Regions from separate parts of the Paenibacillus macerans genome, predicted to be linked through region 2. Evidence: predicted binding sites of a transcription regulator. Region 2 holds the regulator's gene; the other holds the start of a gene.
What was found. The regulator LexA, encoded in region 2, represses DNA repair genes until DNA is damaged. The targets are predictions, from matches to a motif close to CGAACATATGTTCG.
Positions count from the first base shown of each region.

Region 1 (7,792 bases), on a different contig from region 2:
AGGTCGGCTACAAGGATGAGTTTTACCTTAGCCGCCGTTTCAAACGGCAGATTGGAGTATCCCCGACGGTTTATCACAGCATTTCTCCGCAGCGCGTGGCCGTCATGCTTACTCCTTATGCCAGCCATCTGCTGCTGCTGGGGCGCGAACCGGTGCTCACGATTTCGGAGAACGGCGAGTATGTCCATACCGCAGAACTGCCGCAGCCGCAAGCGATGAGATTTATCCATACGGATTGTACCTTCGAGCAATTAAAGTCGGCACTGCTGGATACCAAAGCGGATATGATTATCGCGGCGGGGGAGCATTTGCACAGACACGGTCTGAATCCCGAGCAGCTGCGGGCGGTCGCGCCTGTGGTAGAAATTCCGTGGATGGAACTTGGCTGGAAGGATCATCTTCGCCTGATTGCCCGGGCGATTCGGCAAAGCGAAAGGGCGGAAGCGTGGCTGGCGGCATTTGAACAAGAGGAGAAGTCGGCTCGTCTTTTGGTACGGCAAAGGGCGGCCGCGGACGAAACCGTGGCGATTTTGGTTGTCCGGCCGGAGGGACTGCTCGTTTACGGCGCCCGCAATGCCGGGTACGTGATATACCATTCGCTTGGGCTAAGACCCCCGGCAAAAATACAGCAGCTTAATCATAAGCTGGGCAATACATTCCATTCGATTCCCATCGAGCCGGCGGAGCTGGCCGATGTTGCGGGGAATCGCCTGCTCGTGATCGTGTTTCCCGATGCCAAAGGTTCCACCGCACACGCGGAAGCCTTGTTTCAGTCCCCGTACTGGAAAGAGCTTTCCGCCGTACAGCGGAACAAGGTGCATCATTTGGACATGGACGAATGGATTCCATACAATCCCGTGTCCATCCGCCTGCAGTTGCAACGTGCTGTGGCGTTATTTTCCAGCATCCAATAGTCCAAGCTCCTTCCCTAACAATAAGCTATGGTTAAGCGAAATAAGGCTGAATATAATTAGTTATGAAAATGAAACTCATTATCAATTAGTGTCCTCATTGACACATAGCTATTGTAAGGGAGAGAGTCATCTGATGAGAAAGCTGCTTATTCCGTTTGTTCTGTCATTAGCGGTTATGCTGAGCGCGTGCGGCGCAAGTCAAAGTCAAGGCGCAAATCAAACCGATCGCACAGGCGATAGCGGGAATTCTTCCCCCGGGTCTTCCCAGTCTTCAAACGAGCCTGACTCCGGGACCATGACTTATCAATCCGAAAACGGCCCAGTCGAGGTTCCGGCCCATCCGCAGCGCGTCGTTGTCTTGACCAGGTTCCTGACGGGCAATGTCATGCAGCTGAATGTGCCGATCGTCGGAGCGGACGAGATGTCCAAGGAAAACCCGCAATTCAAAGACCGGCTGAAAGACGTGGAAACGGTGACGGACGAAAGCTTGGAGAAGATCATCGAACTGCAGCCGGACCTCATCATCGGACAGTCTGATATTAAAAACGTAGACAAGCTCAAGCAAATTGCGCCAACGGTTACTTTTACGTACGGAAAAGTCGACTATTTGACGCAGCAGCTGGAAATCGGCAAACTGCTGAACAAGGAAAAAGAAGCCCAGGCTTGGGTGAATGATTTCAAGGCGCGGACGAAGCAGGCCGGCGAAGAGATTAAAGCGAAGGTCGGCGAAGGCGCGACGGTCTCGGTGATCGAGACGTTCAACAAGCAGCTTTACGTGTATGGCTACAATTTTGGGCGCGGCACCGAACTTTTGTATGGCGATTTGGGCTTCAGCCTGCCGGAGAAAACCAAGGAAGCAACGAAAAAGGACGGCTATTTCGCGGTATCCTCCGAAGTTTTGCAGGATTACGTGGGGGACTATATTATTTTCAGCAAAAATGCCGACGAGGACAATTCCTTCCAGAATACGCAGTCTTACAAAAATATCCCTGCCGTCAAAAACAACCGGGTTTTTGAAGCCGATGCGAAAGCTTTCTATTTCAACGACCCGCTCAGCATGGAATACCAATTGGACTTCTTTAAGAAAAGTTTCCTGGGCAAGTAACCAAGGCAGTGATACCTATGAGAGTTAAATTACGTTCCATTCCGTTTATGTATAAGCTTCTCGGCAGCGTGCTGCTGCTCGTCGTCTGCTTCGTGATCTCGATGTTGTTCGGCGCGCAGGAAACGGCGCCGCATGAACTGTGGCTGGCGCTTACTTCGGCTGCATCCGAAGGGAATGTACTCACGCTGCAAGAGATCCGTTTGCCGCGTGAACTGGCCGCGATGCTGGCCGGCGCCGCGCTTGCCGTATCCGGCGCGATTATGCAAGGGGTCACCCGCAATCCGCTCGCCGATCCCGGCTTGCTGGGACTCACGTCCGGCGCCAACCTGGCGCTTGCCGTCATTTTTGCGTGCATCCCGGGTATCAGCTACTTCGGCATCATGCTGGCTTGTTTTATCGGCGCCGCCGCAGGCGGAGGGCTGGTCGTCGGACTTGGCGCGGTGCGCCGGGGGAACTTGTCCCCAGTTCGCATCGTGCTCGCGGGAGCGGCCATCTCCACCTTTCTGCAGGCCGCCACGGAAGGCATCAGCCTTGCGTTCAAAATCTCCAAGGATGTCTCCATGTGGACGGCCGGAGGCTTAATCGGGACAAATTGGGAGCAAATTCAGACGGTCGCGCCGGTCATTGTTGCCGGAATCGCGGTGTCCGTCATGTACTCCGGCCATTTAACGATTCTCAGCCTGAGCGACGAGGTGGCGGTAGGCCTGGGGCAAAAGCTCGCGCGGATCAAATTTATTCTGTTTGCCCTGGTCATCCTGCTGACGGGGGCCGCGGTGGCGCTCGCCGGAAACATCGCCTTCCTCGGGCTGATGATTCCGCATATCGTCCGCAAGATCGTGGGCACGGATTACCGTTATATCCTGCCTTTTTCGGTGTTTGCGGGAGCCGCCTTCATGCTGCTGGCGGATACGCTCGCCCGGACCATCAACGCCCCTTACGAGACGCCCATGGCGGCGATTGTGGCCATGGCAGGCTTGCCGTTTTTCCTGCTTGTCGTGCGTAAAGGGGGCAAATCGCTATCATGAATCCGTCCGCTTTTGTTCGGAAACAGCGTATCATTTTGCTGATCAGCCTCGGGGCCATCGTTCTGACGGCTGTTGCCAGCATGGGGTTCGGCTATTCTTCTCTGTCCTTCGACAGGCTGCTTCCCGTGCTGCTGGGCCACGGCACGTTTAAGGAGGAGTTCGTTCTGTTTTCCGTCAGACTGCCGCGAATTCTGGTCACATTGTTGTCGGGAATGGCCTTGGCGTTATCCGGGTCGATCCTGCAAAGCGTTACCCGCAACGATTTGGCCGACCCGGGCATCGTCGGCATCAATTCCGGAGCAGGCGTGGCGATCTCCGTGTTTTTTCTGTATTTTCCGATCGAAACGGGATCGTTTGCCTATATTCTGCCTTTTGTTGCGTTTGTCGGGGCTTTGATCACGGCCATACTCGTGTATATTTTCTCGTGCAGCCGGACCCGGGGGCTTGATCCCGTTCGCCTCGTCTTGGTTGGAGTGGGCTTCTCCATGGCGCTGTCGGGGATTATGATCGTGATTATTTCCTCGGCGGAACGCGCTAAGGTGGACTTTATCGCCAAATGGATTGCCGGCAATATTTGGGGTACGGACTGGCCTTTTATCGGGGCCTTGCTTCCGTGGCTGATCCTGCTTGTGCCGTTTACTTTGTTTAAATCCCGGCAGCTTAATCTGCTCAGCTTAAGCGAGGCATCGGCGATCGGCGTGGGCGTTCATCTTGAGCGCGAGCGGCTGATCCTGATTTTGGCCGCCGTCGCGGCATCCGCATCGGCGGTTTCCGTCACCGGGGGCATCGCCTTCATCGGCCTGATGGCTCCGCACATCGCCAAAGCGCTGGTCGGACCGCGCAATCAGCTGTTCATTCCCGTCGCGGTGCTGCTGGGCGGGTGGCTGCTGCTCATCGCCGACACGATCGGCCGCAATCTGGTCGATCCCGACGGGATTCCGGCCGGTGTTATGGCCTCGCTGCTCGGGGTGCCTTATTTTGCTTATTTACTGCTTAAAAAATAGCGTCAGCATATAGGCTCAACCTCTCAACCTAGAAATCGGCGCTTGACGGTTGGCTGCTGGAACGATGAACTGAACGATGAACCGTCGGCGTTCAAAATAGCGGAACTTTATGTACTTATTATCCGGAGCTAGGCATGTTCACCCTCATTAACGGAATTTTATGGCCTTATTTTCCTAAGAGTAGTCCAGATCGCGAGTATTTGTTGCGGTTCGTAGAAAATAGCGACATAAATTCCCTCTATTTCTCTTTGAATGGGGGACATCGCCACAATAACGCCATTTTTTACCCTTATATTTTCGCGAGAGTTAAAAGTATAAGAAAAGCGCAAGCACAGAAGATGGATATCCTCTTCCTGCTTGCGCTTGTTTGTTTTTCCCCTTCATCAATCCCGGCGCTCTACAAACTTTTTCCTCAATGTGCGCGATCTTTTGTTATAATAAAGTGAATACATATGTTCGCTTCAAAAAAGGACGCGAGCTCCGCAAGCAAAACGGGAGTTCGAGCATACATTTGGGGAGAGATGAGCTTGCGTATACTTGGAATCGACCCTGGGATCGCGATCGTGGGGTTTGGATTTATCGATAAACAAGGGAGCAAACTGACTCCGGTGCAATACGGCTGCATTCAGACGGAGGCGCACACGCCGGAGGAAGAAAGGCTGCTTCATGTATATGAAGGCATGGTGCAGTTGATCGAAAAATATAACCCGGACGCGGTGGCGCTGGAGAAGCTGTTTTTTAACCGCAACGTCACGACGGCGATGTCGGTTGGACAAGCGAGGGGCGTGCTGGTGCTGGCGGCGGTCCAGAAAGGGCTGCCGGTCGCGGAATACACGCCGATGCAGGTCAAGCAGGCGATCGTCGGATACGGCAAAGCCGAAAAGCGGCAGGTGCAGGAAATGACCCGCATGTTCCTGAAGCTGCAGGCGATCCCGAAGCCGGACGATGTGGCCGATGCTTTAGCCGTCGCAATTTGCCACGCGCATTCTTACACATTAAATTCTAAATTAAACGAGGTATTGCGTTCATGATCGATTTTTTGCGGGGCCAGGTGGCCCATTTGGAAACGGAATATGTTGTACTCGACGTGCAGGGCGTAGGTTATCAGGTGTTTTGCCCGAACCCGTATGCGTTTGCCGCGAAAGGACAAGAGACGGTGACGATCTATACGCATCATCATGTCCGTGAAGACGCGATTTTGCTGTTCGGCTTTCCCACCCGCGAAGAGCAGAGGCTGTTCCGCAAGCTGATCGAGGTGTCCGGCATCGGGCCGCGCGTGGCGCTGGGCATTTTGAGCGGGGGCAGTCCGGACCATGTGGTGGCGGCGATTCACCAGGAGAATATCGGCTTTCTGACCAAACTTCCGGGCATCGGCAAAAAAACGGCGCAGCGTATGATTTTGGACCTGAAAGACAAGCTCGAAGGGATGGGCGGCCCCTCTTTATTTGATGATCCGTCCGAGGCTCTCCCTGCGGCCGAATCCGCTTATCCCGGCTGGCCGGAAGCCCGGGAAGGGCTTAAGGCGCTTGGATACACGGATGCCGAATTGGACAAGGTGTGGCATCGCATGAAGGAGGATGTCGCCCCGGATGAAGCGGTGGATTCGGTAATGAAAAAGGCGCTCAAGCTGCTGTATGCCGGCTGATGAGAGAAGGACTGGAAGGAGAGCGAACGCGCAATGATGGAAGACCGGATCATATCGGCGAATTTGATGATGGAGGATCAGGCCGTCGAGCTGAGCCTCCGTCCCCGCTACTTGGCGGAATATATCGGACAAAGCCAAATCAAGGAAAATTTAAAAATCTACATCGAAGCGGCGAAAATGCGCAATGAAGCGCTGGACCACGTTCTGCTTTACGGGCCGCCGGGACTGGGCAAAACGACGCTGGCGAACATTATCGCCAACGAGCTTGGCGTCAACATCCGCACAACGTCGGGCCCGGCGATTGAACGGCCCGGCGATTTGGCCGCCCTGCTGACGAATCTGCAGGAAGGCGATGTGCTGTTCATCGACGAAATTCACCGCCTGCACCGCACGGTTGAAGAAGTGCTGTATCCGGCGATGGAGGATTTCGCGCTGGACATCATGATCGGGAAAGGGCCAAGCGCCCGCTCGGTCCGGCTCGATTTGCCGCCGTTTACGCTGGTGGGGGCGACCACCCGGGCAGGCCTGTTGTCGGCGCCGCTGCGCGACCGCTTCGGCGTCGTCAGCCGCCTCGAGTTCTATACGATCGGCGAGCTTAGCTTCATCGTATCCCGGGGAGCCGATATTTTCGGCATCGAAATGGTCGGCGACGCCGCCGAGGAGATCGCTTTAAGATCGCGGGGGACGCCGCGGATTGCGAACCGGCTGTTAAGACGCGTCCGGGATTACGCGCAGGTGCGGGGCGACGGGATGATCACGACGGACATCGCCAAGGAGGCGTTAAAGATGCTGCAGGTCGATCCGATGGGACTCGATCTTATCGATCACAAGATGCTGCGGGCGATGATTACGAGCTTCCGGGGAGGTCCGGTCGGACTCGATACGATTGCGGCGACGATCGGCGAAGAAAGCCAAACGATCGAAGACGTGTACGAGCCATATTTGCTGCAGATCGGATTTTTGCAGCGAACCCCGCGCGGCCGTATGGTGACCCCCGCAGCTTACCAGCATTTGGGGCTGCCCATGCCGGAAAGCCCTTAAAGGGGAAATTCGCTAGCATTCGGGTAACATTACATCATAGAGAGGAGAAGCGGTTTTGAAAGGGACGAGACGGGCAATGACATTCAGCAAATGGGGAAAAGGAATCGCGGCCGCTTTGCTGTTAACTGCAGCGGTCCAATTCCCGGGGGTTGCCGGCGCCGCAGCTTCCGAACAAATTCGCGTAGCTATGTACCTGGATCTTGGCAGCACGTACAAGTCGACCGTGCCGGCGGTAACGCTGAAGACGGAAGCGGCTGCGGAAGCGGGCATCATGGCCGGCGGAGAGTTTGCGCCTTGGCTGGAAATGGCCGCAGCCGAAACCTCCCGGTTTAGCGTCAGCGGCTTTAAAGTGAAGGCGCTGGAAAGCACCGACTGGGGAACGGTCGCCGCCGCGGTCAAAAAATTGCAGGGTACCGCCGACAAACCGGTGGCCTACGCGGTCGATCGGCCGGCCGGCACGGTTTACCGGATTTATACCGGCCCGTATGCCAGCGCGGCCGAGGCTCTGACAGCTGCCGGCCGGGTCAGCCAAGCCTTGTCCGGCCAGCTCCTGGGCCAAAAGCCAAGCGTACGGGGACCTTATTACATATCGGCCGGCCTTTTCGGTTCACGGAATGAAGCCGAATCGCTAGCCAAAACGTTGAGCGGGCAGGACGCCGAGGCGTTTGTGGCCATGACCGGCCCGCAAAAGTATGCGGTGTGGGTCGGGGGGATGTCCAGCGTGGCCGAACAAGCGACATTGCAGGCCGAACTGGCCCTAACCGCGCCCCAGCTGTTTTTAACCCCTGTGGATTTGGCAACGCCAGCCCTTCTGCTGCATAATGATGTTTCACTCGCTTTGGGCGCCCCGAATGGGGCCGTGCATTACGAACTGTACGGAGAAGGGGCCAAGCTGATGGTCCGTGACAATAAAGACAGCTCGGCCATAAAGGTCGTCGAGCGTTCCGAACGCCGGTACCGGGGCGATTTTGAAATCAGTAAAGTGAACGGGCAGTTGGCGCTGGTCAATGTGTTGCCGCTAGAGCAATATTTATATTCGGTCGTATCCGCCGAAGTAC
Region 1 covers NZ_UGSI01000002.1:1,785,992-1,793,783, forward strand. The annotation lists gene DYE26_RS31320 (AraC family transcriptional regulator) at 1-914, shown strand, start outside; gene DYE26_RS31325 (iron-hydroxamate ABC transporter substrate-binding protein) at 1,048-2,019, shown strand; gene DYE26_RS31330 (FecCD family ABC transporter permease) at 2,037-3,044, shown strand; gene DYE26_RS31335 (FecCD family ABC transporter permease) at 3,041-4,048, shown strand; gene ruvC (crossover junction endodeoxyribonuclease RuvC) at 4,576-5,079, shown strand; gene ruvA (Holliday junction branch migration protein RuvA) at 5,076-5,693, shown strand; gene ruvB (Holliday junction branch migration DNA helicase RuvB) at 5,730-6,734, shown strand; gene DYE26_RS31360 (SpoIID/LytB domain-containing protein) at 6,790-7,792, shown strand, end outside.
Region 1: a site for LexA is predicted at 4,549-4,562, ahead of ruvC (crossover junction endodeoxyribonuclease RuvC). Genes of this name have one in related genera too.

Region 2 (7,792 bases):
GGCAGCTGTTTCCCCGATTTTTGCAGCGCCCGCGTTATCCCGATACTTCCGGCTTTCACGTTCAGCGTATCCTGGGACGTTTCCAGCATCAGCGCATCCACGCCGCCATCGATCAGGGCGATGGCCTGCTCCTCGTAGCTTTCGGTTAATTCGTCGAAGGTGACCCCGCCGGTGACGGACAGCGTTTTGGTCGTCGGACCAAGTACGCCAACGACATATCTCGGATGGTCCGGCGTACTGTATTTCTTCGCGGCCTCTACGGCTAGCTTTGCCGCCGCCAAATTCAATTCCCTTGCTCTATGGGATATATCGTATTCGGCCAGAACAACGGAGGTTGCCCCAAACGTATTCGTTTCTATCAGGTCGGCTCCGGCCGCCAAATATTGCTCGTGAATGCCTTGAATCACATCCGGACGGGTGAGAACGAGCATCTCGTTGCAGCCATCCAGCTCTTCCCCGCCGAAATCGCTCGGAACAAGGTTCTCCTGCTGGATCATGGTGCCCATGGCGCCATCAAGTATCAATATTCGTTCTTTTATTCGGTCTTCCAGGCTCGGTTTGCTCATGATCATGTCCCTCCCGTAAAACGTTAAGACTTAGTTTAACAGAATAAAGCGTTGAAGAAAAGAGAGGACAGGCGTATGAAATGTTGCAAAAAATGTTGCAAAAAACAAGCTGCCCTCATCTCAGCGGATGCAGGCAGCTTGATCGTTGTTGCGCGCGGGGCTTTTATGTAATGATCGATCGGCGTTACTGTACCGTAAACTGCTTGGACGGCATCGAATGTTGATCCCGTGCGGTCACATGGGAAATCACTTTATAGGTTCCCGGCTCCGCAAACTTGCGCTCGAGGACATAGGCGCCGTCTCCGGCGCTTTTTACCGTCACTTTGCTGTGCTCGGCGTTTTCGTCATCGGTGTTCCAAAATTCGAACGTAACCTCCTGCGCGTCATCGACGTTTTCCCCCCGATGCCCCACCTTGGCGGTAAACGTCACGGTCCCGCCGCTTTCAACGGTATCCGGCGTTACTTCAAGATCTACCCGGATCGGCTCCAGCGGTCCATTATCCACCGCCGCCGTTTCGCTTCGTCCGCAGCCGCCAAGCACCGTGATCAACAATACCATAACGGCGATCCGCCCGGCTTTTCCCTTCAATGGATTTCCCTCCTTTTCGCTTATTCCGTACATTCGTTTTGAGATTGGACGTTCGTACGCAAGCTTACGCCAATCGCGCGATAATTTCGTGCAGCTCGGACAAGTGCGAAATTTCGTAATCGGGCTTGATTTCGTCGCTAGGCTGTTTTCCGTCGCGATTGATCCATATGGCCGTCATGCCGACGCTGAGCGAGCCTTTGATATCGGTCGTCAGCTTGTCGCCAACCATAATCCCTTCGCCGGCATCGATCCCTAACCGTTCCAGCGCATGGCGGAAAATGGACGGATCGGGTTTGCCCTTGCCGAACTTGCCGGAAATGATGATCTCGTCAAAAAACGGCGCCAGCTCCGGCACGCCGTCGAGCTTCTCTTGCTGCAGGGCCGGGCAGCCGTTGGTCAGCAGCAGCAGCTTAACGGTTCCGTGAAGTTCCTTGAGCACTTGAAACGTTTCTTCGTAAACATGCGGACGGGCGCGGCGCTCTTTGGCGAACCGCTCCGCCAGTTCCTCGCCGAGCTGGTCGTTATCGACGCCGACGGCCAGCAACCCGCGCCGCCAGGACTCCTTGCGGTATACCGGGGCAAGCTGCTCCAGCTGGCGGAACTCCGGCTGCTCTCCGGCCGAAAACGTAGCCCATAGGCCTTCAAACGGATTAATCCCGATCATCTTCGTAAACGGATACGTTTCGTAAGACTCGTACAGTCCGCGTGCTTCCCGCCGCACCGCTTCCTCCAGCTCTTCCGGCTCGATTCCCGGAACCCGCTGCGCCGCGAACTCGCAGGCCGCGGCAAAAGCTTCCTTTACGCTGCGGTCATCCCACAGCAGCGTATCGTCCAAATCAAAACAAACAGCTTTAATCGTCATCGTTTCAACCTCGCTCCATGATCTCCCTATGGGGGCAAATGAACAACGCCTTCCTTATTCCTTGACCAGCTTCACGTGATGCGTGTTGGCATACAGTTCCAGCCGCGCGGCCATCGCCTCGGTGTCAAAGCGGTTGCGCGTCCGGTAAAATACCCATTTTGCATCCCGGATTTTCGGCTCAATTACGATTTTGTTCCGGCTTACGATGATTTTGCTGATATTTCCGGCATCCAGAGATTTGTCCCGGTTAAATTTCGAGGTGTAGAGCCAGCTTTTGTTGATGCGCAAATACGGCTTGCGGAGAAATATGGCGAGCGCCAGCACGGCGTAAAGGATGATCGTAATCCAATACATCATCGTATTCACCTCGGCCGAATTCCCGATGATGCCGACGCTGGCATAGAGCAGAGCCAACAAGAACAGCACGATCGGCAAAATAAAGTTGCGCCCTTTGAAGACGTCGCCTTCCCCGTTAGGTCCCAAGACGCTTCTCGCGTTTCTTCCGCCCTGCCCGCTCCCCAAATTCGGGCCCTTTCCTTTTTTCTGCATCCGGAGCTGATTCCGCTCCACTTTCCGGTCAAACGAAGCCATGCATGTTCCTCCCCTATTTATCTACAATCTCGATCGATTCGAGTTGCCGGCGAAAATTTCTGCGGACATTCTCCAGGTATGTTTCGCGAAGCTGGGCTCTTTCCAGCATCTCGTCCTGCGTTAAACCTTCCGTTTTATGCTTGCGGGCCAGTTCGTTAATCCGCTTTACCAAAGCATCGATGTCCATATCTTCCTCCTGGATTCATTTACTATGCGCTCCGATGATTCCGGTTTAGCCGCACTTTGGCGGAACAAGCATCATGCAGGGCATTAATTCTTACTTTGACATGAGAAAAAGAGCTTGTCAAGGCGGCGGAAATCACTCCAGAACGCCAATGGCAAGCCCCTTTAGTTTATAGAAATGGTTTAAAAAGTCCGCTTTGACGACAGCCCCTTATAAACACGCGCTAACATATATAAGAAAATAACGATTTCCGTATGTTGTACGTATTGTCATTCCAAAGGAATGAACAAAATATCCCCCGCCTTAATCTCGCTAGAGTTCAACCCGTTGACGCGAATCAACTTCTTGATGTAGACGCGCGTGTCCGATCCTTGCGGCTTATGTTCAACCGCGATTTCCCACAATGTATCCCCGGGCAGAACAACGACTTGCTCAAGCTCCCGCTCCGGACGGCCGGAATCGGAGGAGGCGGCAAATGCCGTTACCACGCCCGTACAAGTAAGGCTCAGCACCAGAAGAAAAACGGCAACCTTGGCGAGGCTGTGACGAAACATCGAAATATGTAGTCTTCTCTTTGCGGGACGAGTAAAAGAAGGTTGGTCATAGATGCTTCTATAGGTAGTGTATCTTGGCATAAATTCATCACTCCAAACAAGCGTTCTTATTAATGCCATTACTATAACACGAACATTTGTTTGATTCAACACTTTTTTCGAACAATTGTTCCCTTTTTTCTTTAGTGCGAGTTTAAAAAGTCAGTTATTCAGCACCGAGAAAGTTGGTTGAAGCCGTGGACGTTAGGAGCTTAGCGTTCGTTTTGGGTACGTGAACACCTGAATGCTTCCTTAGGAACATGCTTCGGAAGCATATGCTAGAGCCCGGCTGAATTCAAGATTCGACGTCGAAACCGCTTCATAATCCGCTTCGTGATCAAAAGATTACTTTTTGATTTCTTTTTAAAGTTTACTTTTAGAACTAATGTTTGTGCGAACGGAAGTTCTGTGTTATAATTTTTCCAAACGTTACTAAATGGGGTTGATCCGATATGTCAAAGATATCCAGCCGGCAACAGGCCATTCTGGAATTTATCCGCAATGAAGTTCGCGCCAAGGGATACCCTCCCTCTGTCCGGGAGATTGGGGAAGCTGTAGGACTTGCCTCCAGCTCTACGGTTCACGGCCATTTGGACCGGTTGGAGAAGAAGGGGCTGATCCGCCGCGATCCGACCAAGCCGCGTGCCATCGAGCTGTTGAATCAGGAAGAATCCGAGAGTTTCAATAACTTCGCTCAAACCGTCGCACGCGTTCCCGTCGTGGGCAAAGTCACGGCCGGTGTTCCGATTACCGCCACGGAGAACATCGAAGATTACTTTCCGCTGCCGGATCATTACACAAGAGACGGAGAAATCTTCATGCTCTCCGTAGTTGGGGACAGCATGATCGAAGCCGGCATACATAATGGAGATTACGTGATTGTCCGCCAGCAGCAGACAGCGAACAACGGGGATATCGTGGTTGCGATGACCGAAGACGACGAGGCGACGGTCAAAACCTTTTACAAGGAGAAGGACCATATTCGTCTGCAGCCGGAAAATCCGACCATGGAGCCGCTGCGTCTGAAGCACGTGACCATCCTCGGTAAAGTGGTGGGCTTGTTCCGGGATCTGAACTGATTCATTTTACGGCAATGAAAAAAGGACGAAGCAGAACAGTCTGCAGCGTCCTTTTTTCCACTTGAAATTTTCATCGGAAAAGGGATGATGCACCCCTCCGTCCGCTAGTCCCAATCCAAATCCGGGAAATAAGGCATCGTTCCGTAGCCGGATTTTCCCCGTCTGCCTCGCATTCCCCATCCAAACCCGAATCCCGCCCGTTCGGAAACCCACCACTGTTTCAAACGATACCGGCGCCGCTGATATCTTTTGAGTGCGGTAACCATTTCATTCAACCTCCTTATATCTATAAGGTATCCAATCGCTGAATAAAAAACGGCATAATTACAGTTTCCAAAATATTCTAGTCCAATAAACGGACTCGCCAGGCCGGTTGATGGAAAAAGTATGAACTGCATAAGATTATTTTTTATCTTAACCCGTTGCGCTGAGCCTTCCAGTGTGATGGTACTTGGATCGAAGGAGGATCTCCGGTCCGGCTCTAACAACATAAGGACAAAAAACGTCGTTATTCCGGCGAAGTCCGTCAATTTGAGAGAAAGAGAGACAATTTATGCCGCTATTTTCCCCCGCCCTCGAGAAAATGCTGCATTCCGGACGGTTCACAGGTCAATAAGAACAAAAAATGCCGCTAATGGGGATAAATATGCCTGGGTCCGGATGATAAGTACATAAAGTGCCGCTATTTTGAAGGTCAACGGTGTATCGTTCCACCCGACGGTTAGCCGTACCATCCAACAGGTTGGTCATTCTACTCGACAGGTCAGCCGTTCCACCCGACAGGTTAGCCGTTCATCCGGCGCAAAGTCGTTCCAGCAGCAGGCTGTTAAGCGTCGATATCCTAGGCTGAGCCCATTATTGCCCGCAAAAAACAAAAATCCCCTGAGGCCAACGGCCCCAAGGGATTCCTCAATTAATACAGCGTCATGTACTGATCGCGTTCCCACGGATGTACTTGCGTGCGGAAAATATCCCATTCGATTTCCTTCAACTCGTAGAAATGGGTCAAGGCGTGATCGCCAAGCGCCTCGGAAATGATTTCGCTGCGGAGCAGCTCGCCAAGCGCTTCCTTCAGATCGGCCGGCAGGCTTGGAATGCCTTCTTCGACGCGCTCTTCCTCGGACATCACATAGATATTGCGATCGACCGGTTCCACCAGCGGAAGCTCCTTCTTGATGCCATCCAGGCCCGCTTTGAGCATCACGGCAAGCGCCAGGTAAGGATTGGCCGCCGGGTCAGGGTTCCGCACCTCGACCCGGGTGCTGAGGCCGCGGGAAGCCGGAATCCGGATCATCGGGCTGCGGTTGCTGGAAGACCAGGCCACATAACACGGCGCTTCATAACCCGGAACAAGGCGTTTGTATGAGTTGACCGTCGGGTTCGTGATCGCCGCGAACGCGCGGGCGTGCTTCAGAATGCCGGCCATGTAATGACGGGCTTCCTTGCTCAGGCCAAGCGGATCGCTTTCCTCATAAAACGCGTTCGTATCCCCTCTAAACAGCGATTGGTGGCAGTGCATCCCCGAGCCGTTGACGCCGAACAGCGGCTTCGGCATAAACGTGGCATGCAGGCCGTGCTGACGCGCGATCGTTTTGACGACCAGTTTGAACGTCTGAATCTGGTCGGCCGCTTTGACCGCATCCGCATATTTGAAGTCGATTTCGTGCTGGCCTGGAGCCACTTCATGGTGAGAAGCTTCGATCTCAAAGCCCATCTCTTCCAGCGTCAGCACGATTTCGCGGCGGCAGTTCTCGCCAAGGTCCGTCGGCGCCAGGTCGAAGTAGCCGCCTTGGTCATTGAGTTCCGTCGTCGGATTGCCTTTGTCATCGGTTTTGAACAGGAAAAATTCCGGTTCCGGACCAACGTTCATCGAGGTGTAGCCCATTTCCTCCGCTTCCTTCAGCACGCGCTTCAAAATGGCCCGCGGATCTCCGGCAAACGGCGTGCCATCCGGCATATACACGTCGCAAATCAGGCGGGCAACGCGATCTTCAGTCACCCAAGGGAAAACCACCCAGGTATCCAGATCCGGGTAGAGGTACATGTCAGATTCTTCGATACGAACGTAACCTTCGATGGAAGAGCCGTCAAACATCATCTTGTTGTCGAGCGCTTTTTCCAACTGGCTGACCGGAATTTCCACGTTTTTGATCGTACCGAGCAAGTCGGTAAACTGCAGGCGGATAAAACGTACATTTTCCTCTTTGGCAATGCGCAAAATATCTTCTTTGGTGTAACTCATGAATTACCTCTCCCAACATTTAGATTATTTTTTGAAAAAGCGGGACAGCTCGCCTTGGATCAGGGAAACCTGATTCGGCTTGCTCCCGGTGACCAACTGCTGCTTCAGCATGCGGTAAAGCTGAGAATCGGTCATTTCTTTCCGCTTCTCTTCCGTGTCCTTCGTGATCACCGTCGCCTCCTGGGATTCACGTGACATCGGATTCATCACCTGCTTGATGCCGGCGATATTAACGCCTTTATCAATGAGACCTTTAATCTCCAGCAGCCGCTCGACATCATTAAAAGAGAACATACGCTGGTTTCCCGAAGTGCGCGCAGGCACAATCAACTCATGCTGTTCATAATATCTGATTTGTCTTGCCGTCAAATCCGTGAGCTTCATTACGATACCGATAGGAAATAAGGCCATATTTCTGCGAATTTCGTCACTCATCGCTCTCAACCTTCCAGTTATATAATCTCTTGACCTTATCATATGTGAGTTATCCTAACATGTCAATAGATATGTTAGGATAACTCACAACAAGTTGCGGTCTTTCATCGTCTGGAGGGCGGTAAGCAACCCGAATTTCACGTGAGAATAAGTTAATCCGCCCTGCATGTATGCGATATAAGGGGCGCGTATCGGCGCGTCGGCGGACAATTCCAGGCTTCCTCCCTGAATGAAGGTGCCGGCGGCCATAATCACGGGATGCTCGTAGCCCGGCATATCCCAAGGCTCCGGCACGACATGACCGTCCACCGCGGCCGCCTTTTGAATGCCTTGCACGAAAGCGATCAATTGCTCCGGACCGCTGAAGGAAATCGCCTGGATCAAATCCGTCCGCCGCTCGTTCCACCCCGGCCGGCTTTCGAAGCCGGCCCGCTCGAATACCGCCGCCGCCAGGACGCTGCCTTTGACCGCTTGTCCCACGATGGTCGGCGCCAGGAACAGCCCCTGGTATATGCCGCGGGTCGTCCCCAGCATCGCCCCGACTTCCCCGCCGATTCCCGGCGCCGTCAGACGATAGGATGCGAGCTTCACGAGGTCTTCGCGCCCGCAGATATATCCCCCGGTTTCAGCCAGGCCGCCGCCGGGATTTTT
Region 2 covers NZ_UGSI01000001.1:1,482,229-1,490,020, forward strand. The annotation lists gene metH (methionine synthase) at 1-566, opposite strand, end outside; gene DYE26_RS06810 (FixH family protein) at 751-1,155, opposite strand; gene DYE26_RS06815 (HAD family hydrolase) at 1,220-2,017, opposite strand; gene DYE26_RS06820 (hypothetical protein) at 2,072-2,608, opposite strand; gene DYE26_RS06825 (DUF896 domain-containing protein) at 2,622-2,795, opposite strand; gene DYE26_RS06830 (LysM peptidoglycan-binding domain-containing protein) at 3,062-3,346, opposite strand; gene lexA (transcriptional repressor LexA) at 3,838-4,464, shown strand; gene DYE26_RS33335 (hypothetical protein) at 4,569-4,730, opposite strand; gene glnA (type I glutamate--ammonia ligase) at 5,378-6,706, opposite strand; gene DYE26_RS06845 (MerR family transcriptional regulator) at 6,731-7,141, opposite strand; gene DYE26_RS06850 (methionine gamma-lyase family protein) at 7,226-7,792, opposite strand, start outside.